Regions from separate parts of the Paenibacillus sp. FSL P2-0173 genome, predicted to be linked through region 3. Evidence: riboswitches for the same ligand, from Rfam matches in the RefSeq annotation. Region 3 holds a riboswitch; each other region holds the start of a gene.
What was found. A riboswitch is a leader RNA that binds a small molecule or an ion and turns the genes downstream of it on or off. The one in region 3 is predicted to bind cobalamin.
Positions count from the first base shown of each region.

Region 1 (6,173 bases), on a different contig from region 3:
CACTGGAGTAGCGCCTCCTCTGGCTATCTCCATGGCACGGATCAGCATCTGCCGCATCCGTGGCAGCACGCCCAGCGGGTGGACTTGCTGCGGTGCAGTGTGGGATGGGGCAGCACCAGCTTGCCCCGGCTCCATCTGGTCGTGCGGCATCCGACGCCGCCCGTGCAGTCTAAGCGTATCCATCAGCTGGGCGCGGACAGTCCGGATCGGATTCAACCCGCTCAGCGATTGTTGAATGAGCAGGGCAATATCCTCTCGGCGCAGCCTTTGCCAGCGCCGTTCCTGGAACGGGAGAGTGTCTTCCCCGTTATAGTAGATACGCCCTTGCGTAACACCGATACCTGGCTCCAGCATGCCTGCGATTGCGTGTGCGGTCAGACTCTTGCCGCATCCGCTCGGTCCGGTCAGGGCCACAATCTCCCCTGAATATATGGAAAAGCTCACATCCCGCAGCAGTGGTTTGCTCCCACTTCCGCTTGCTCCTACGCCTGTGCGGCAGATTTCCAAATGTTCCACGTGTAACAACGGTTTTCGCCCTGCCACTTGTTCTATCGTATCCTTGCCCCCAAGGGCTATTTGATCTCCCACTATTTGGCCGCCCCCTTTTCCGAAAAGCGGTCGCCCAAAAGCTGGCAGGCAAGTACGAATAGCATAATCGCCAAGCCCGGGAAAATCATGACATGCGGAGCCACCTGAAAATATGAGGTTGCATCATGCAGCATCACGCCCCACTCTGGCTTGGGCGGCTGTACACCCAGTCCAAGAAAGGACAGCCCAGCGATCATCAGCACCACGCGTCCGATATCCCATACTGCATAAACCAACAACTGCGGCAACGCTTGTGGCAATACATAACGTCTCAGTATACGTACGTGTGAATTGCCGGATAAACGGGCATACCGAACGTAGTCCTCCTGACAGGCTTTTTGAACCAAACTACGGATATACCGGACATAGCCCGCCCACCGTACCGCAATAATCGCAAGGGTCATGTTAACAAAACCCGGGCCCAAAATGCCCACAATTGCCACCGTTAAAATAATATCAGGAAAAGCCAATACGCCATCGATTCCCCGCATGATCAGCTGATCTACACGTCCACGCACATAACCAATGAGCAACCCTATAGGCAGACTGAAGCACAGCGTAGCTACAGTAATTGCACATGCGATTAGCACGCTCGTCCGAATCCCGTAAATTAGCCGTGATAGCACATCCCGACCCAGATGATCCGTACCGAAAGGATATTTCCGACTGGGTGGTGCCAGACGGTTCAAAAGATCCACTTGAAGAGGATCATGAGGAGCGACCCATGGAGCCAATAACCCAAGCAGCACGATCAGACCAAAAAGTACGCCTCCTGCCAGCAAGCTCCCTTGAAAGGAAAGCCGTATCTTTTTCATTTTCAGCTTCCCCCTTAACGCAAACGTAGCCTCGGATCTATCGCCGTCTGGACCAAATCCACCAAACACTGAACACCTACAATTAAAAATACGGCAAAAATAACATACCCCTGAATCACCGGATAATCTCGCTGGGTAATCGCATCTATAAAATACTTACCTAACCCCGGCCATGAAAAAATGGTCTCGACGATGACATTACCTGCCAGCATAAATGATAGATTGGTACCTAGCAGTGTAATCATAGGCAGAACCGCATGCTTAAATATCTCAAAAAACAGGATATGCATACGTGAAAAGCCTCGAGCCTTCGCTGCTTTCACAAAATTCCGGTCACCCAGCTCCAGCATTTGAGCGCGCAGTACACGGGCTTGCACCGCTCCCAAACCTGCGCCAAGAGTCAGCGCTGGGAGCACTAGATGTGTCCAGTCCTCCCTTCCCATGGATGGGAGCCAGCCCAAGCGAACGGAGAATAGATAGATCAACAGAAAACCAAGCCAAAAAGAGGGAATCGACGATCCCAGCAGGGCAAACAGCCTGCCCAGACGATCCAGTGGGCCGCTGATTTTTAGCGAGGCAGCCAGTCCCAGCCCCAGCGTAAGCACCGTCATGACGGCAAAGCCCGCAGCAGCTAGCTCCACAGTAGCAGGCAGTCTGTTCCATAGTTCGGCTAGCACGGATTCCTTGGATACATACGAGGTGCCCCAATGCCCCGTGAACACATCTCGCAGCCAGTTCACATATTGAATATGAAGCGGCTCGTTTAAGCCCAGTTCCTGCCGTAGCGTCGTCAACGCCTCCTCAGAGGCAGGGACATTATGCGCGGTGAGCAAAATAGTAGCAGGGTCACCAGGAGCGAGCCGCATCAGTACAAAAGTCAGCGTGGATACAACGAATACAATGATGAGCAGCTGCGCCACACGTTCCAGTATAAAACGAATCATAGGATACGCAGCTCGTTATTCCGTAATATCAGATTGCGCTGTAATGTAGTAATACTCGATCGGATGGGGTGTAAAACCCTCCACCCCTTTTTTCACACCAAACACATTATCAGGATGCACAATGAACGACTGTGGCAAATCCGCATTGATGATATCCAGCGCTTGTAGTGTCACAGCATTACGCTGCGCTGTATCCTTCGCCAGCTTCAAGCTGTTAAGAATACTCTCTAGCGGTTTGGAACTATACCGGCTTACATTGGCTTCGCTTTTCGAAGAATAAAACATGTCCATAAAATATTGCGGCTCTCCTGTATGAGCAGTAAGCATACTGTACATAGCAAAATCCCAATCGTTTTTGGTCAACGCCTCGTCGATATTTTCCACCTTGCGAATCTTGACCTGGATTCCCTCTTTCAACAATTGGCTTTGGATGACCTCAGCCATAACAGAGAGCTCCGGACGCTGAGGGAAAGTCAGCAGCGTAACCTCGAACGGCTTGCCTTGCTTAGTCCATGTCCCTTGGGCGTCCTTCTGCCAGCCATCCTTCGTCAACAGCTGCTCTGCCGTTCCCCCCAGCGCTTTACGCTCAACTTTACCAAAGGGAAGAATGCTCGGGAATGGGCTGCTTGCTTCCGTACCGAAGCCCCTCATGACGGCGCTCACAATCGATGTGCGTGGAATCAGGCTGTCCACCACCTTACGGTTCGCCGCATCCTTGAATACTGGCGATTCCATATTGTACACGATCATATGGGTGCGCAAGGAGGGAGCCGACAGCACTTGTAGCTTGTCATTCTTTTTCAGTACCTCTGCATTATCAACCGGAATATCCGTCGCTACGTCCACCTCGCCGGATTGCAGCGCCATCAGACGCGAATTCCCGTCCGTAATGAACTTCATCGTCGCTTCAGCCAGTCGTGCCTTCTCGCCCCAATATCCGTCATAACGCTCTACGACCAACGATTGGTCCTTGTTGAACGCTTTGATTTTAAAGGCGCCTGTCATCGCTGGGTAACTCTGCTCATCTTTCATCGATGCCACATCCAGTACAATTGTCGATGGATCAGCTAGATTGGACACCAGCGCCGCGTTCGGCTGGTTTGTCGTGATTTTCAAAGCCAGCGGGCCGCTTACATCAATGGACTTCACATTCAGTAAATCCTTCGCCAGATGGCTTTTCTCGATAGAGCGCAGCAAAGACGCTTTTACACCTGCTGCATCCATACTCTTTCCATCATGAAAAGTGACTTTATCCTGCAAGCTGAACGTCCAAACTGTAGGACTATCCTGCTTCCACTCCTTTGCCAGCCAAGCCACAGGCTCCAGCTTTTCATTCAAACGTACCAGTGTCTCACCTGCACCGGATCGCATCACATCCCAGCTATTATCTCCGTGCGGGTCAACGCCTGACGGTTTCCATGTATACGCCATTATCAGCTTTTTACCTGTCGCTGTTTGTTGTGCTGACGCGTTTTCACCCTTGCCGGAGCTATCCGACGTCTTATTGCTGGTACATCCCGAAAGAGCCATAACTGCCAGAAATAGCATCACCCCTGTACATATCAACCATGAACGCCTGCTACGATTGCTAATCATTCAATGAATCCCCCTCTATCTTGTAAAATCATATAAACCTAACGCAAAACGCGAAAAAAGCATTCCGGACCACTTGATCAGCAGTCAGAAATGCTTTCATTATAAAATGTCAAAACTCACCTCGAAGCCAACTCCAAAAACATAGAAGGGATCAGATCGGTTTCAGACATTCCGTATGCAGCACGCCTAACCACCTCCCCAGCATCCCGTGGGTCTGACAGTGATGTCAAAACAGGCAGGTCTCCTGACTCCAGGCGCATCTTTCAGGCCTTCCCGGTTCTTCACAGTTCCAGTGGCTGTTCTGAAAGCTCCAGCAGTATCCTGCTGATGCCTGTATACAGTGGCGGGTCCGTGTCGGAATCTACCGAACTTCCCTTTTAAGTGAACACGCTCAACAACCATCTACATGGTCTCAACAAAACCTCGTACATAGAGTCGTCCGGCTCACACCTGTTTTCTTCCTTTATTTCTTTCCATTACGATCTTATTTTGTTGTCACAGGCTTGTCAATAAATGCTGCACAATAATTTAAATTTGAACGATGTGGCGAGAATGAAGGTGATGTCTATTCATTGCGTGCACGAAATGAACGTGCTAAAATTAGGTATAGAGATAATCATCGTGTCCGTATACTAAAAAGAGTCTTCGCCGCGCCAACGGCAAAGACTCTTAGGACTTGAAAGGCTGTGGATCACCACCACGGCGCGCTGCATAACTAAATGTTAATGCAAACGAAACCCACCGTTAGGGGCCAACCTAATTACGCGGTGGGTTTTCGCTTGTTCCGAAATTTTCGACGTAGCCAGCGATAAAGTTTACGAATACTAAACACCAGGCTTAGTAACGTAACCACCCAACGCAACACATCGTAGCACGACACAAGTGTGACCATCGGCTTCACCCCCTTTCGGGAAGCTGCACCGTAGTCCGAAAACATCCACCACTATTCAAAATCCATAAGGTAAATTATACCACTGCCTCGCCCACTACTCTAGCAAATTCCTCTAGTAAATAAATCAACTTAAGAGTTAACTTTAGCGCCACTGCACAGTCGGACAGGGTCAATATCTATATGTCCCCAGACGGCAAGGGTTTATTTATTCCTAATCATCAAACCTTCTGTGGAACCTCCTGAACCGTCACGCTTTTGACCGAGTCCCCTTGTTTTCTCGTCAAAACGATGTTCAAGACAATCGCTGTAATCGAGCCTGAAACGATACCATTTTGCAACAGCATTTTGGCAAAGCTCGGCAGCTGGTCGAACATTTGTGGCAGAACGGCAGAGCCTAGGCCCACGGCAATACTGCATGCTGCGATCAGCAGATTGCTTTCCTTCCGCAGATCCACTTCTGACAGAATAGACATGCCTGATGCAGCGACCGAGCCGAACATGACGATCATCGCCCCGCCCAGCACAGCGTTAGGAATCACTGTCGTTAAAGCAGCCAGCTTAGGCAGCAAACCGAGAACAACCATGATACCGCCCGCAGCAAAAATAACGTTGCGCGATTTGACGCGTGTGAGTGAGATCAGACCCACATTTTGCGAGAAAGCTGTATAAGGAAACGCGTTAAAAATACCCCCAAGCATGATCGCAAGTCCCTCGGAACGCAGACCATTGACGATCTGCTTCTGCTCCACCTTCTGATCAATCGCTTTGCCTACTGCCAGATAAACGCCCGTAGACTCAACCATACTGACAATATTGACGATAATCATCGTACAAACTGCCATAATGCTAAACTCTGGCTTACCAAAATAAAACGGCTGTGCAACACTCACCCATGAGGCCTCCGCCACGGGAGCAAAATGCACCATTCCCATTCCATAAGCAACCACTGTGCCCGCGAACAAACCAATAAGCACGGAAATCGAGCGCAAAAAGCCTTTTGCCAACCGATTCACAAGCAGAATAACCAGTAGTGTGACTAACGCCAACAGTAAATTACGTGGCTGTCCAAAGTCCGAACTGCCCTGGCCCCCTGCTACATTGTTCATCGCCACCGGAATAAGGGATAGACCGATAATCGTAACGACCGAACCCGTAACCACCGTCGGGAAAAAGCGTAGCAGCTTGCCATACAACGGTGCTGCTAACACCACAAATATACCAGACAAAATAATGGCACCATACGCTGTCGCTAAATTTGAGGTCGAAGCAATCGCGATGATGGGCCCTACTGCCGTAAACGTACAACCTAAAATGACAGGCAGTCTACTACCGAAAAAG
Region 1 is NZ_JBBOYK010000003.1:579,875-586,047, forward strand. It holds gene MKX30_RS18995 (ATP-binding cassette domain-containing protein) at 1-588, opposite strand, end outside; gene nikC (nickel transporter permease) at 588-1,403, opposite strand; gene nikB (nickel ABC transporter permease) at 1,418-2,347, opposite strand; gene MKX30_RS19010 (ABC transporter substrate-binding protein) at 2,363-3,943, opposite strand; cobalamin riboswitch at 4,161-4,364, opposite strand; gene MKX30_RS19015 (nucleobase:cation symporter-2 family protein) at 5,054-6,173, opposite strand, start outside.
Region 1: it holds a riboswitch for cobalamin, as region 3 does, so the genes downstream of both, MKX30_RS19010 (ABC transporter substrate-binding protein) here and MKX30_RS14580 (ABC transporter substrate-binding protein) in region 3, are expected to answer to the same signal.

Region 2 (6,173 bases), on a different contig from region 3:
GCTTGCGACATGATGGACAAAATCATTCCATTCCCGCGTAAGTATTCTTGTATAATGGCTTCCAGTATCAGTCAGCCGATAATATTTGCGGGGAGGCCCCTCGGTCGATTCCTGTAAATACGTTGTGCAGTATCCTTCTGATACCAGACGGCGGAGCAATGGATATAGGGCTCCCTCAGCTACTTCAATATGACGGGAGACGGCTTGAGCCAACTCGTAGCCATAACGGTCTCTGCGTCCAATTAGAACTAGAACGCACAGTTCCAGTACCCCTTTTTTGAATTGGATGTTCACATTCACGAGCGGTGCTCCCTTCCTGGATGTTATCAATAATTCATAGGTGTCGTTCGGAATAAGGGGAAGAAACGTGTGTTTGTGCATAATTTGTCACGGGTACTAATTATAGAACAGTAGTCAGGTATAATTTAACATCATGTACTGATTAATGCAAGGTACTAAATTTTTAATAATAAAATATTTGTGCCAAAATGGGCAGATTTTCTTTCTTGAAGGCTTTATTGAATAGCGAATGTTGTAGAAAAAAGTATTTTTATTTGGAAATTACTCGAAATATGGCTGGAAGCACAAATAGGATGCTACTTTAATTTCATTCATTAAAATGATAGATTGTAAAGTATTCAATAGGGTTAAATATTACTTTTTATGAAGAGGTGGGTAAAGGGTGGATTGGAAAAATTGGTATATGGAACTGGAACAGGATGATGAGTCTTGGGATGTATCTGAGGAGATTGTTCTGCGTGGTGTAGTACATCTTAATTTTTGCGGGCAGCCCTCGGAAGTAGAAGTCGAATTTATCGTGGGGGCTGACTCCGAAGAACAGGCACAGACTATAGAAGAACCTACACAGTTGCAAAAAAACACATGGGAGCAGTATATGGAATATTCGTCAGCTATTCATCCTCAAGTGTTGGAGTCCATACACCATCATTATGCTGGCATAGTGGAAAAGTACCGGAATGCTTACAGTATATGGGGAGAGGACCCAGATGAATATGCGCCTTATGTGGAGCGGCCGGAACAATTGCTGGATCGAATACAGCTTGTGTCTATACTGATTTCCGACTCATCGGCAAAGGATGAACTGTATTTGAATTTTAGTTGCTCCTGGGATCAAGAACATGGCTTAGGCGTACATATGAAGCAGATGAAAATGGAGCATATTCAAGGCGTTTATACATTATATGACCTAGAATAAATCCCCCTTCCCGGCTTTTACCAAAAAGGGCCGGAAAGGGGAATAGGATATGGTGAAATGATGGTGCGATTCGATACGATAAAAAGATTAGTTGGATACAGCCAATGCAGCCCGGGCTGCTTGAGCCGCTTGTACCATTAGTCGCAAGGCGGCGATAGATTCCTCCTTGGTGCGGGTTTTCAGACCACAGTCCGGATTAACCCAGAACAAATCTGATGGCAGTACGCGCAGAGCACGCTGGATCATGCTTAGCATTTCAGATACATCGGGGATGCGCGGACTGTGGATATCGTACACGCCCAGACCGATGCCCTTGTCGTATACCTGATCTTCAAAGCTGACAATCAGTTCTCCGTGACTTCGCGAAGTTTCAATAGATATGACGTCGGCATCCATATCGGAGATGGACTGAATCATATGCTGAAATTCGGAATAGCACATGTGCGTATGGATTTGGGTCGCAGGTTCAACGGTGGCCGTGGTCATAAGGAAGGCTTGAACCGCCCAGTCCAGATAGGCTTGCTGTTGTTCTTTTTTCAGTGGAAGCCCTTCACGAATTGCAGGCTCATCGACCTGAATCATGCCGATGCCCGCTTGTTCCAGTGCCTCTACCTCTGCCCGTAATGCCAGAGCCAACTGTAAAGCAACTTGACTACGAGGAATATCGTTACGTTCAAAAGACCAGTTCAAAATGGTCACAGGGCCTGTAAGCATTCCCTTAACAGGCTTGGAAGTTAACGATTGGGCGAATGCCGTTTCTTCCACGGTCATGGGCTGATCAAAGGAAACGTCTCCGTATATAATCGGCGGTTTGACACAGCGGGAGCCGTAGGACTGCACCCATCCGTTTTGCGTAAAAGCAAAGCCGTTCAGCTTTTCGCCAAAAAATTCAACCATATCGGTCCGCTCAAATTCCCCATGAACAAGCACGTCAATGCCAATGTCCTCTTGAATATCAATCCATTCCTTAATTTGCTGTTGGATGAACGCCCGGTATTGCTCGGCTGACCATTCTCCTTTGCGATAGTGCAGGCGGGCCTTGCGGATCTCGGCGGTTTGCGGGAAGCTACCAATGGTCGTCGTAGGCAGTGGAGGCAACTTCAGCTTATTTTGCTGAATCTCACGACGCTCGGCGAAAGGAACGCTGCGTGACAGAGGCTCTTTTGCCAACAGGTCGGCCAGATCGGCAGCTGTCTGTACGCGTGCCGCTGAACTGTTGAAACGGGCTACCGCATCCGCACTTTGCTCAAGCTTGGCGAGTGCGGAAGGATCGTGTTTGCCAAGTGCAGCCGTCAGGACGGCGATTTCCTCCAGCTTTTCATCGGCAAAGGCCAGCGCTTGCACCAGCTCCTTGTCCAGCTTGTGCTCTGCCTCCAGGCTGACTGGCACATGCAGCAGACTGCATGATGGCTGTACGATAATCTGTGCGGCAGTGGTTTGTTCTGCTAACTGACCCAGCAGGGCAGCCACAGCGTTCAGGTCGCTTCGCCATATATTGCGCCCGTCAATAACCCCAGCGCCCAGCGTTTTTCCTTTAGGGAAGCCATGCTGCAATATATGCTGAAGATTTTCGCCATCATCATACACAAAATCAAGACCCAATCCCTGTACCGGAAGTGCGGACAGACGCTCATAATGGTCCAGGCTGCCAAAGTAGGTTTGCAGCATTATATTCAAGGAGGGCGCAGCTTGAGTCAAAGCTTCATAGACTTCCTGAATAATGTCCAAATCCTCTGCCGGGAATGAGGTGGTTAGGACAGGTTCATCGATTTGGACCCACTGAACGCCTTCTGCCGCTAGTTCAGACAGGATACGGGTGTACAGTGGCAGGAAGCTTCGTACGATGGCGGCCAAATCCTTACGGTCATAGCCTTTGGATAAGGTAACGAATGAATAGGGGCCGATGAGGACCGGTTTCCCATCAATGCCTAGTTCTTGTTTTGCTTCACGATAAGCCTGTAAGGGTTTATTTTCAGTGAACACCGGGACTGCGTTTGCCAATTCAGGAACGATGTAGTGATAATTGGTATTCATCCATTTGGTCATTTCACTGGCGGTTGCTCCCTTCTGTCCACGAGCGATCCCAAAATACACGGACAGAGGAACCGGTCCTGCGGGACGATGGTTGAACCGTTCGGGTACCAGACCGAACATTACAGATGTATCCAGCATGTGATCGTAATAGGAGAAGTCTCCGACAGGAATGCGATCAATCCCCTTGTCACGCTGCTTGCTCAGATGCTCCAACCGTAATCTTTTCATCTCCGTCTGCAGTTCGCTTTCGTTAATGCTGCCGTTCCAGAAGCGTTCCAGTGCTTTCTTCCATTCCCGGTTTTCGCCGATACGCGGATATCCCAGATTACTGCTAATCAAGCCGGACAATTCAGGCCATTCAATAATGGACATGTACTTTTCCTCCTAGTGGGTAGCTGTTTTATTTTTACGTACCAAAAAAGGCATTCTTCCCCCAGAGTTAAAAATAAGTAGGGGAAAGAATGCCTCCGTGATTAAAAAATCAAAAATACGGCGACTGCTCTTAACACCTCCCTATCTTCCGTAGGTACTTGCGATGTTGTTAAAATAGGCAGGTCTCCTGACTTACGGATCATGACTCTCAGCATTCCTTCCCGGTCTGTGGACCAGTGGATATATGAACAGCTGAAAGTTCCCCGTTTACAGTGGCGGGACCGTGCCGGATTTGCACCGGCTTCCCTTTTAAGCCTGATCTGAATAGAACAGACACCTATCTCCAAGCTATGCGGTTAAGGTATGACGAATAATTATGCACTCGTATACTTGTTCACCATCATAAGTGAAACTTACAGGATGCGCAATAGAAACTCCAATGGAAACAGTTAGCTATATAAAAAAAGACAAGCCTTACCCATGATGGGGGCTTGTCTTGGATATAGCATCTTGCCGGGTAAACTTCGCGTTAAGCCAATGAAACGGTATAGCCTGCCTGAATGCTGGCTTTTACATCTACCAGACGTTGGTTGCGACTGCCCCGGAAGGGAAGGGTCAGGTCCTTTTGCTGTTCTACAAAACGACCATCCACAATCACATCGCACAAAAGCGCTAGCTCCTGTCGTTCCTGATCTGTGAGTAGATCTTCATAGACAAAGCCAGTATAAGCCCACACGGTTCGGTCGGGACAGGCCTCGCGGAAGTCACGCACAAATTGCGAGCATTCTGCTGCTGAGAAAAACGGATCTCCCCCGCAGAGAGTCAGTCCGTCCAACAACGGATTATCCATGATGTCACGAATGACTTCCTGTTGTCGTTGGGGTGTAAATGGCTCACCTGCACGGAAGCTCCACGACGCTGGATTAAAGCATCCGGGACAGGCATGACGGCAACCGCTAATGAACACGACGGTGCGCAGGCCGTATCCTTCGTTCAGAGATTCCGGAATGTAGCCACACAAATTCACTTATGTTTCACCCGGTCTCGAACTTCTGCCTGTTTTGCAGCATTAAAGCGAACGGTATAATCTCCTGTCAGATATCCGGTTACCCGACGTAAGCGCTGAAAGTGTGTGTGCTCCTCATCTGTGCCACATTGGGGGCAGCTTGTCCCGATAATCCCTTCATAACCACATTCCGTACAACGATCCACCGGATGGTTGATGGAGAAGTAGCCAATGTTCTGATGCAGCGCGTACTGAACAATTTTAAGGAACGCATCCGGGTTATTCCGCGCATTGCCGTCCAGTTCGATGTATGAAATCGCACCAGCGTTGCAGAGGTTATGGAACGGAGCTTCCAAGCTGATTTTACGAGCAGCCGGGAGCGTATAATACACGGGAATATGAAAAGAATTCGTGTAATATTCTCGATCATTTACCTCAGGAATAATTCCGAAATCACGTTGATCCAGCAATGTGAACTTGCCCGACAGACCTTCGGCAGGCGTAGCGAACAATGTAATATTTAAATTGTGATATTCACTCATTCGATCGCAATACACGCGCATGGAAGTGATGATTCGCTGTGCCTCGCGGTATACGAAATCATCCTCCCCGTGGTGTTTCCCGTATAGTGCCTTCATGCACTCAGCCAGCCCGATGAACCCGATCGAAAGCGTACCGTGCTTTAGTACGCTTCCCACCTTATCATCTGGCGCCAGTTCTTCTCCACCTTCCCATACCCCTTCGCGCATCATAAAGTCCGAAGCTTTGGCCGGCTGGCTGGTCTGGATTTGATAGCGATGGATTAGGCCATCCACCGCAATGCGCATAACTTCTTCCAGTCTCGCATCAAAGCGATCACGGTCAGGTGTCAAGCGTTTGCCTGTGCAAATACCATACTCAATGCCAAGCCGCACCAGATTAATGGTATTGAAGGAGAGATTTCCCTTGCCACTCTGCCGATTTCTACCGAAACGGTCAGAAATGGTGCGGGTACGGCAACCCATTGTCGCTATAATGGTATCCGGGTCATCAGCACGGTAAAAAGGCAAGTTGAAGGTGGCATCCACATTCACAAAATTGGGATACATCCGTCTGCTAGAGCATTCTACCGCCCGTAAGAACAAATCATAATTGATGTCGCCTTCTGCCTGGTTGATTCCCTCTTTGCATTGGAAAATATGCTGCGGAAAAATAGGAGTTTCCCCGCTGCCCAAGCCGCGAATAGTGGCCTCCAGCAGCGATTGAGTAACAAGCCGTCCTTCAGCAGACGTGCACATTCCGTAATTCAGTGAAGTGAATGGAATCTGTCCACCCGCCCGACTGCTCATGGTGTTCAGGTTATGAATGAGCGATTCAGCAGCCTGCCGGGTTTCCGTTTCCGTTTCTTCGCGTGCGAATGCGTATGAACGAGGGCAGACTTCTTGCAAATGGGGATTGGCCATATGTAGTTCGTCGTCAGACAGATGGGATTCTATCTCTTCCTCGAACAACCGAAGTCCCTTGCGCAGATGCTTGCGGAAGGACCGGGCAACGTATGGGGCAAGG
Region 2 is NZ_JBBOYK010000003.1:359,737-365,909, reverse strand. It holds gene MKX30_RS18035 (PadR family transcriptional regulator) at 1-300, opposite strand, end outside; gene MKX30_RS18030 (DUF6985 domain-containing protein) at 683-1,216, shown strand; gene metE (5-methyltetrahydropteroyltriglutamate--homocysteine S-methyltransferase) at 1,304-3,622, opposite strand; cobalamin riboswitch at 3,783-3,978, opposite strand; gene nrdG (anaerobic ribonucleoside-triphosphate reductase activating protein) at 4,152-4,649, opposite strand; gene MKX30_RS18015 (anaerobic ribonucleoside triphosphate reductase) at 4,646-6,173, opposite strand, start outside.
Region 2: it holds a riboswitch for cobalamin, as region 3 does, so the genes downstream of both, metE (5-methyltetrahydropteroyltriglutamate--homocysteine S-methyltransferase) here and MKX30_RS14580 (ABC transporter substrate-binding protein) in region 3, are expected to answer to the same signal.

Region 3 (6,173 bases):
TGGGCGCTATTGCACTTGCTTGCCTGGATTCATCCGTGGTTGTCTGTCGGCGTAGAAATGGTGCTGATTGCGACCACGATTGCTTCCAAAGGACTAAAGGACGCAGGAATGGCAGTATACCGAGCGTTGCAGGCGGATGACCTGGCTGCGGCACGGCGGGAGCTGGGCATGATAGTTGGGCGGGATACGCAACAGCTTGATGAGCCTGAGATTGTACGCGGTACCGTCGAAACGGTCGCTGAAAATATCGTGGACGCGATTATTTCCCCGCTTTTTTATGCCTTGATCGGGGGAGCACCCTTGGCGCTGGCTTATCGTGCTGTGAATACGCTCGATTCCATGGTTGGCTACAAAAATGAAAAGTATCTGCATTTAGGCTGGGCTTCAGCACGTCTGGATGATGTCGCTAACTACATTCCGGCACGCCTGACAGCGGCAATGCTTGTGGTAGCGGCGTGGATGTACAAGCGAGATGCTGCAAGAAGCTGGCGCACAGTCAAGCGAGACGCTCGTCTGCACCCAAGCCCGAACAGTGGCTTCCCGGAATCGGCTGTTGCCGGTGCACTGGGGATTCGTCTTGGAGGCTATAATGTGTATCATGGCGTGCGCTCCTTTCGTGCATACATGGGCGATTGGATACGACCGCTAGAGTCGAAAGATATACGGCATACGATCCAGCTGATGTTCGCCGTGTCCAGTATGTTTGTAGGATTGTGTTTGTTAGGAGCCGCAGGTTGTTTTGCCTTGGGATGGGTGCGGTGAGGAGTGACACACTGAATAATGATCGAGCAGGAAGTGACATGATCTTGAAACAAGATATAGCAGCAAAAAGGACAGTAGAATACTCACAAAGTCCGAACTCACAGGAGGATAAGGTGCCGTATGATGCTAAAGAAGATCTGCATTGGGACATGGAACTTGTGTTAGTTCGTCACGGCACAACCTTATGGAACAAGGAACGTCGATATCTGGGACACTCCGACTTAGGTTTGCTACCGGGAGCAGAGCAGGAATTAAAGCCTTTGCAAGAAAAATTACAAGGGCAGTCCTTTGCTCGAATCTATTGCAGCGATTTAATGCGATGTCGCCAGACCTTGCAGATCATTGTGCCGGAATCAGAATTGACGTCTGGAGGTTCCCTATCTACTATGTCTCCTATGATGGAACCACGTCTGCGAGAGCTTCATTTTGGTGAGTGGGATGGAAAAACGTATGACATGCTCAAGGATGTGTCGTTGTATCGCGCTTGGATTGATGAGCCGCAACGGATAACCCCTCCTGGAGGAGAGTCTTGGGCAGATTTTGTGAATCGTCTACGGAAATTTCTTGACTCTCTGTATGAATGGCGTGTTGCTATGGAAGTTCAACCCATGGATTTGACTGCTGCGCCACCCTCTGTTTTGGTCGTTACGCATGGTGGCGTAATTCGTCAGTTAGCTTGCATGCTGATACCGGGCCATGATTTTTGGAGTTTGAATCCGAAGCCGGGAGAAGCATTTAGGATTCAATTGAGGCTGGCAGGACGGCACAATTACATAGCAGAAATGCTTCCTCATTAGGTTAGACACCTGCGGATAAAGAGGCTGTTTGGGTTGTAAGCCGCCTCTTTTTAACCTATAATCATCAAGTAAAAGAACGGCTTGACTACCACTTATCAAATATCCAGCAGACGAGGTCGGCGCAGTGTGATGAAACTATGGTTTCCCTTGCCTGCGCTGTTAAAAGGGAAGTCGGTGTAAGTCCGGCGCGGTCCCGCCACTGTAAATGGAAACATGCCCGTTAGTCCTGCTTTATGTGCTACTAAGCATATGAAGGAATTTCAGGACATGTATCTTACCATAAGTCAGGATACCTGCCCGTCCGCCTGTCACCATAATCCTTCGAGGAAAGGATGACGTGTTCGCAGTGACTGTCCGTGCGGAAAGAAGCTGCCGCCTGCGCACGATCTGCGCTAACGTGACCCCTGTGTCCTGATATAAGGATGCGGGGTTTTTTTTGATAGGAAAAGAAGGCTGGATTTAGAAGATATCTGATGATGCTCAAGTAACGCTCTTAACGATTTTTTTATGAAGGGGTGCAAATCATGGCAGGAAAAAAAATAAAGGTTTGGACAACAGGTCTATTGGTTCTGATTTTGGCAGTTGTGCTGAGTGCATGTGGCACTAATGGAAAAAATGCTGAAAATAAAGAGAATCAGACTTCTTCACAGCAGCCAGGAAAGACCGTAACTGCACAAGAGCCTCCGGGCAAAACAGTTTACCCACTCACGGTTAAGGATACAACAGGACAGGAATTTACATTCAAAAAAGCGCCGGATAAAATCGTTTCCGTCTCCCCGGCAGAAACCGAGGCGCTGTTCGCCATCGGGCTGGATAAGGAAATTGTTGGCGTCTCCGACTACTCTGATTACCCGGAAGCAGCTACGAAAAAGCCTAAAGTGGGCGGTATTATGAAACCGAACGAAGAGGCGATCATTGCTGCGAACCCGGAAGTCGTTTTTGCAGGGATATCACTTAGTGAACAGGCTACGACCAAGCTGCGCGACATGGGAATTATGATTTTTAAAACGGAACCGAAGACAGTTGAAGATGTCATGGCTAACATCGAATTGTATGGAAAAATCACCGATCATCAGAAAGAAGCAAGAGCGGTGACCGACAAGATGAGAGCAGATGTAGCGGAAGTGAAAGAAGGAATTAAAAATATCGGTAAAGGGCAGAAGCTGCGGGTATACGTCGAGTTCTCACCAGGCTGGACAGTTGGTAAAGGCGAGTTTATGGACGAGCTGATTACGTTGGCGGGCGGCGAAAATGTAGGCGCCACGCAGAAGGGGTGGTACCAAATTAGTGAGGAAAATATTATTGCTGCGAACCCTGACGTGATTTTGTACAGCAAAAGTGTCAAGGACGACAAAACTGGTCAAACGCTCGGCGAAATTATTAAAGCTCGCAGTGGATGGGATCAAATATCGGCTGTTCGCCACAACCGGGTGTTTGCCGTGGATGATAATTTGATCAGTCGTCCGGGTCCACGTGTAACGGAAGGTCTCAAGGAAGTGGCCAAGGGCGTGTATCCTGAAATTTTCAAATGAACCGTAAACTGATCGGCTTTGGAGGAACAGGTCTTGTCCTGCTGTTACTGACGCTATTGCTCTGTCTTGGCATCGGCTCGGCCAAGCTTCCGGTCAGCCAGATCACGGGCATTCTGGTTAACCACCTTCCATGGTTAGGCGATACGTTTACACCGGATTGGAATACATCCTCAGAGCAGATTATTTTGAAGGTCAGATTGCCACGAGTGTTACTGGGAATGTTGGTAGGAGCAGCGCTGGCGCTGGCGGGAGCCGGATTTCAGGGTGTGCTGCGTAATCCTTTGGCTGATCCGTATACACTGGGGGTATCCTCGGGGGCTTCGGTAGGAGCGGCAGTACTGATTTATTGGGGCCTTCAATTTTCATTTGTTGGCATATGGACGCTGCCGCTAGTGGCATTTACGACCGGAATGCTGACGCTGTGGATGGTGCTGACGTTGGCACGGGAAGGTGGAAAAATTCCGACACAAAGTCTCATTTTGTCGGGTGTGGTGATGCAATCCTTTCTGGGGGCGGTTGTTTCCTTTCTGACAGCCATGTCGAAGGAGACGGTCAATGAAATATTGTACTGGACGATGGGAAGTCTTAGCCTGCGCGGTTGGTCATATACAGGAATCCTTTTACCTTATGTGGTCATAGGACTGGTATTTCTATGGAACCGGGCACGTGTGCTGAATATTTTGGCTTTGGGTGAACGTCAGGCGGCTCACATGGGAGTTCATGTAGATGCGACGAAGCTATCTGTTCTGATCATTTCCACGCTGCTGACAGCAGCCGCTGTCTCGGTATGTGGAGTGATTGGCTTTGTGGGACTCGTTGTACCGCATATCATTCGTCTGGTGACAGGGCCTGATTACCGGATGATTGTTCCATTATCTGCGCTCGGTGGAGCTATTTTTATGGCTTGGGCAGATACGGCGGCTCGCACGTTGTTAGCCCCCACGGAAATTCCTCTGGGCGTGATGACGGCCTTTGTTGGGGCACCGTTCTTCGCATATCTCCTGTACCGGAACAAGAAGCTGCGCAGGGGGGAAATGCTGTGACAGAACAAAGTGAATCACAGAAGGTACGTGATCGGGCGTTAGAGGTAGCGGGTCTAACACGTGCCTATGGAGAGTTCCATGCGTTAAAGAATATAAGCTGGAGCGTCGACGAAGGAACTTGGTGGGGGATTATTGGTCCGAACGGCAGTGGAAAATCCACCTTGCTGCATTTGCTTTCCGGTGTAGATCAGCCAACTTCGGGAAACGTTCATATCTATGGCAAAAAGGTCGGTAGCTACAGCAGAAAAGAGCTTTCCCGACTCATAGCCGTACTCCAACAGGAAGGGCTTCCTCCAGTGGGATACACCGTCAGGGAAGTCGTAGAAATGGGACGTTTTCCTCATCAGGACTGGCTAGGCAGGGAAAAGGGTGTTGATGTGGAGGCGATCACGGATCGCGTGCTAGAGCGATTGGGTCTTACCACGCTGGCGGACAGAGCATTGGACCGCTTGAGTGGGGGACAGCGACAGCGTGTAGCTTTGGCAAAAGTAATGGTGCAGGAGCCACGAATATTGCTGCTGGACGAGCCTACGACCTATCTGGACTTGCGCTATCAGCTTGAATTTATGGAACTGCTGGCAGATTGGCGCCAAGAAACGGGTGTGACGATTATTGCGGTCTTGCATGATCTTAACTTGACAGCCCAATTTTGCGAAGATTTGCTTGTACTCAAGGATGGAATGGTTGAAGGATTGGGAGCTTCATCGAAGTTATTAACCGAGGATCGGATTCGACGAGTATACGGTGTTGAGCCTGTGATGCTTCCGCATCCCGATAGCGGTGTGCCGCAGCTCTTGCTGCGCAGGAGTGCTTCGGATACAGCAGATTAAATAAACGATGAAACACACTTAAAAAGAGCAGGGAGTGGAAGTTATGAACAACAAGCTGCGTCAGCTGATCGATAGCATTGCCCAGCCGGATGGGGTGGCGGCCTCGGCAGCTTCAGCTCATTTGGACCAATTAACAAAGCCACCGGGAAGTCTTGGAAAGTTGGAAAGTGTGGCCATTCAGCTAGCAGGAATTACAGGAGTGGATAAGCCTGAATTTGATCGTAAAACGGTTATGGTCATGGCTGCGGATCACGGGGTGTGTGAAGAGGGAGTCAGTGCCTTTCCGGCTGAGGTTACACAACAAATGCTGTATAACATGCTGTCAGGTGGCGCGGCAATTAATGTGCTGGCACGCCATGCGGGCGCAGATGTCAAGGTGGTAGATGTTGGCGTGAATGCGGATGTCGCTCACGCGAATCTGGTGGACCGTAAGGTACGCATGGGTACTTCGAATATAGCTAAAGGGCCAGCGATGCTGCGTACAGAAGCGGAACAGGCGGTTTTGGCCGGAGCAGAAGCCGTAGCAGAAGCGGTCAAAGGTGGCACACGGCTATTCGTTACCGGAGAGCTGGGCATCGGGAATACGACAGCCAGCGCTGCGGTCGTATGTGCTCTCACCGGACTGGAGCCGGAAGTTATCGTAGGCCGGGGGACGGGTGTAGATATGGCTGGGCTTACCCGTAAAATATCGGTTGTCTGCCGCGCATTGGACGTGAACCAGCCAGATGCAAATGATGCGTTCGACGTACTCACTAAGGTCGGCGGTCTAGAGATTGCCGCCTTGGCAGGAGTCATCCTCGGGGCAGCCGCACATCGCTGTCCAGTTGTGTTGGACGGCTTTATTTCAGGCGCAGCCGCCCTCGCAGCGCGTGCACTTGCGCCTGCTAGCGCTGCGTACATGCTCGCTTCGCACGCCTCGGACGAGCGCGGGCACGCGGCGGTGCTCCGCCAGCTCAAGCTGGAGCCCATGCTTCATTTGGACATGCGGCTCGGGGAGGGCACAGGCGGTGCGCTTAGCTTGCACCTGATTGATGCGGCGTGCCGCATTATGCGCGAAATGGCGACCTTTGCCGATGCAGGCGTATCGGACGGTCAGGGAGCCGCGCAGCGATGAAAGCGCTCGTGACCGGCGGGGCACGCAGCGGGAAAAGCGGCTTTGCCGAGCGATTATGCATGTCGCGCGCGCCTGGCGCCTGCTACATTGCAACG
Region 3 is NZ_JBBOYK010000002.1:922,092-928,264, reverse strand. It holds gene cbiB (adenosylcobinamide-phosphate synthase CbiB) at 1-762, shown strand, start outside; gene MKX30_RS14585 (histidine phosphatase family protein) at 801-1,559, shown strand; cobalamin riboswitch at 1,681-1,874, shown strand; gene MKX30_RS14580 (ABC transporter substrate-binding protein) at 2,084-3,091, shown strand; gene MKX30_RS14575 (FecCD family ABC transporter permease) at 3,088-4,134, shown strand; gene MKX30_RS14570 (ABC transporter ATP-binding protein) at 4,131-4,964, shown strand; gene cobT (nicotinate-nucleotide--dimethylbenzimidazole phosphoribosyltransferase) at 5,008-6,078, shown strand; gene cobU (bifunctional adenosylcobinamide kinase/adenosylcobinamide-phosphate guanylyltransferase) at 6,075-6,173, shown strand, end outside.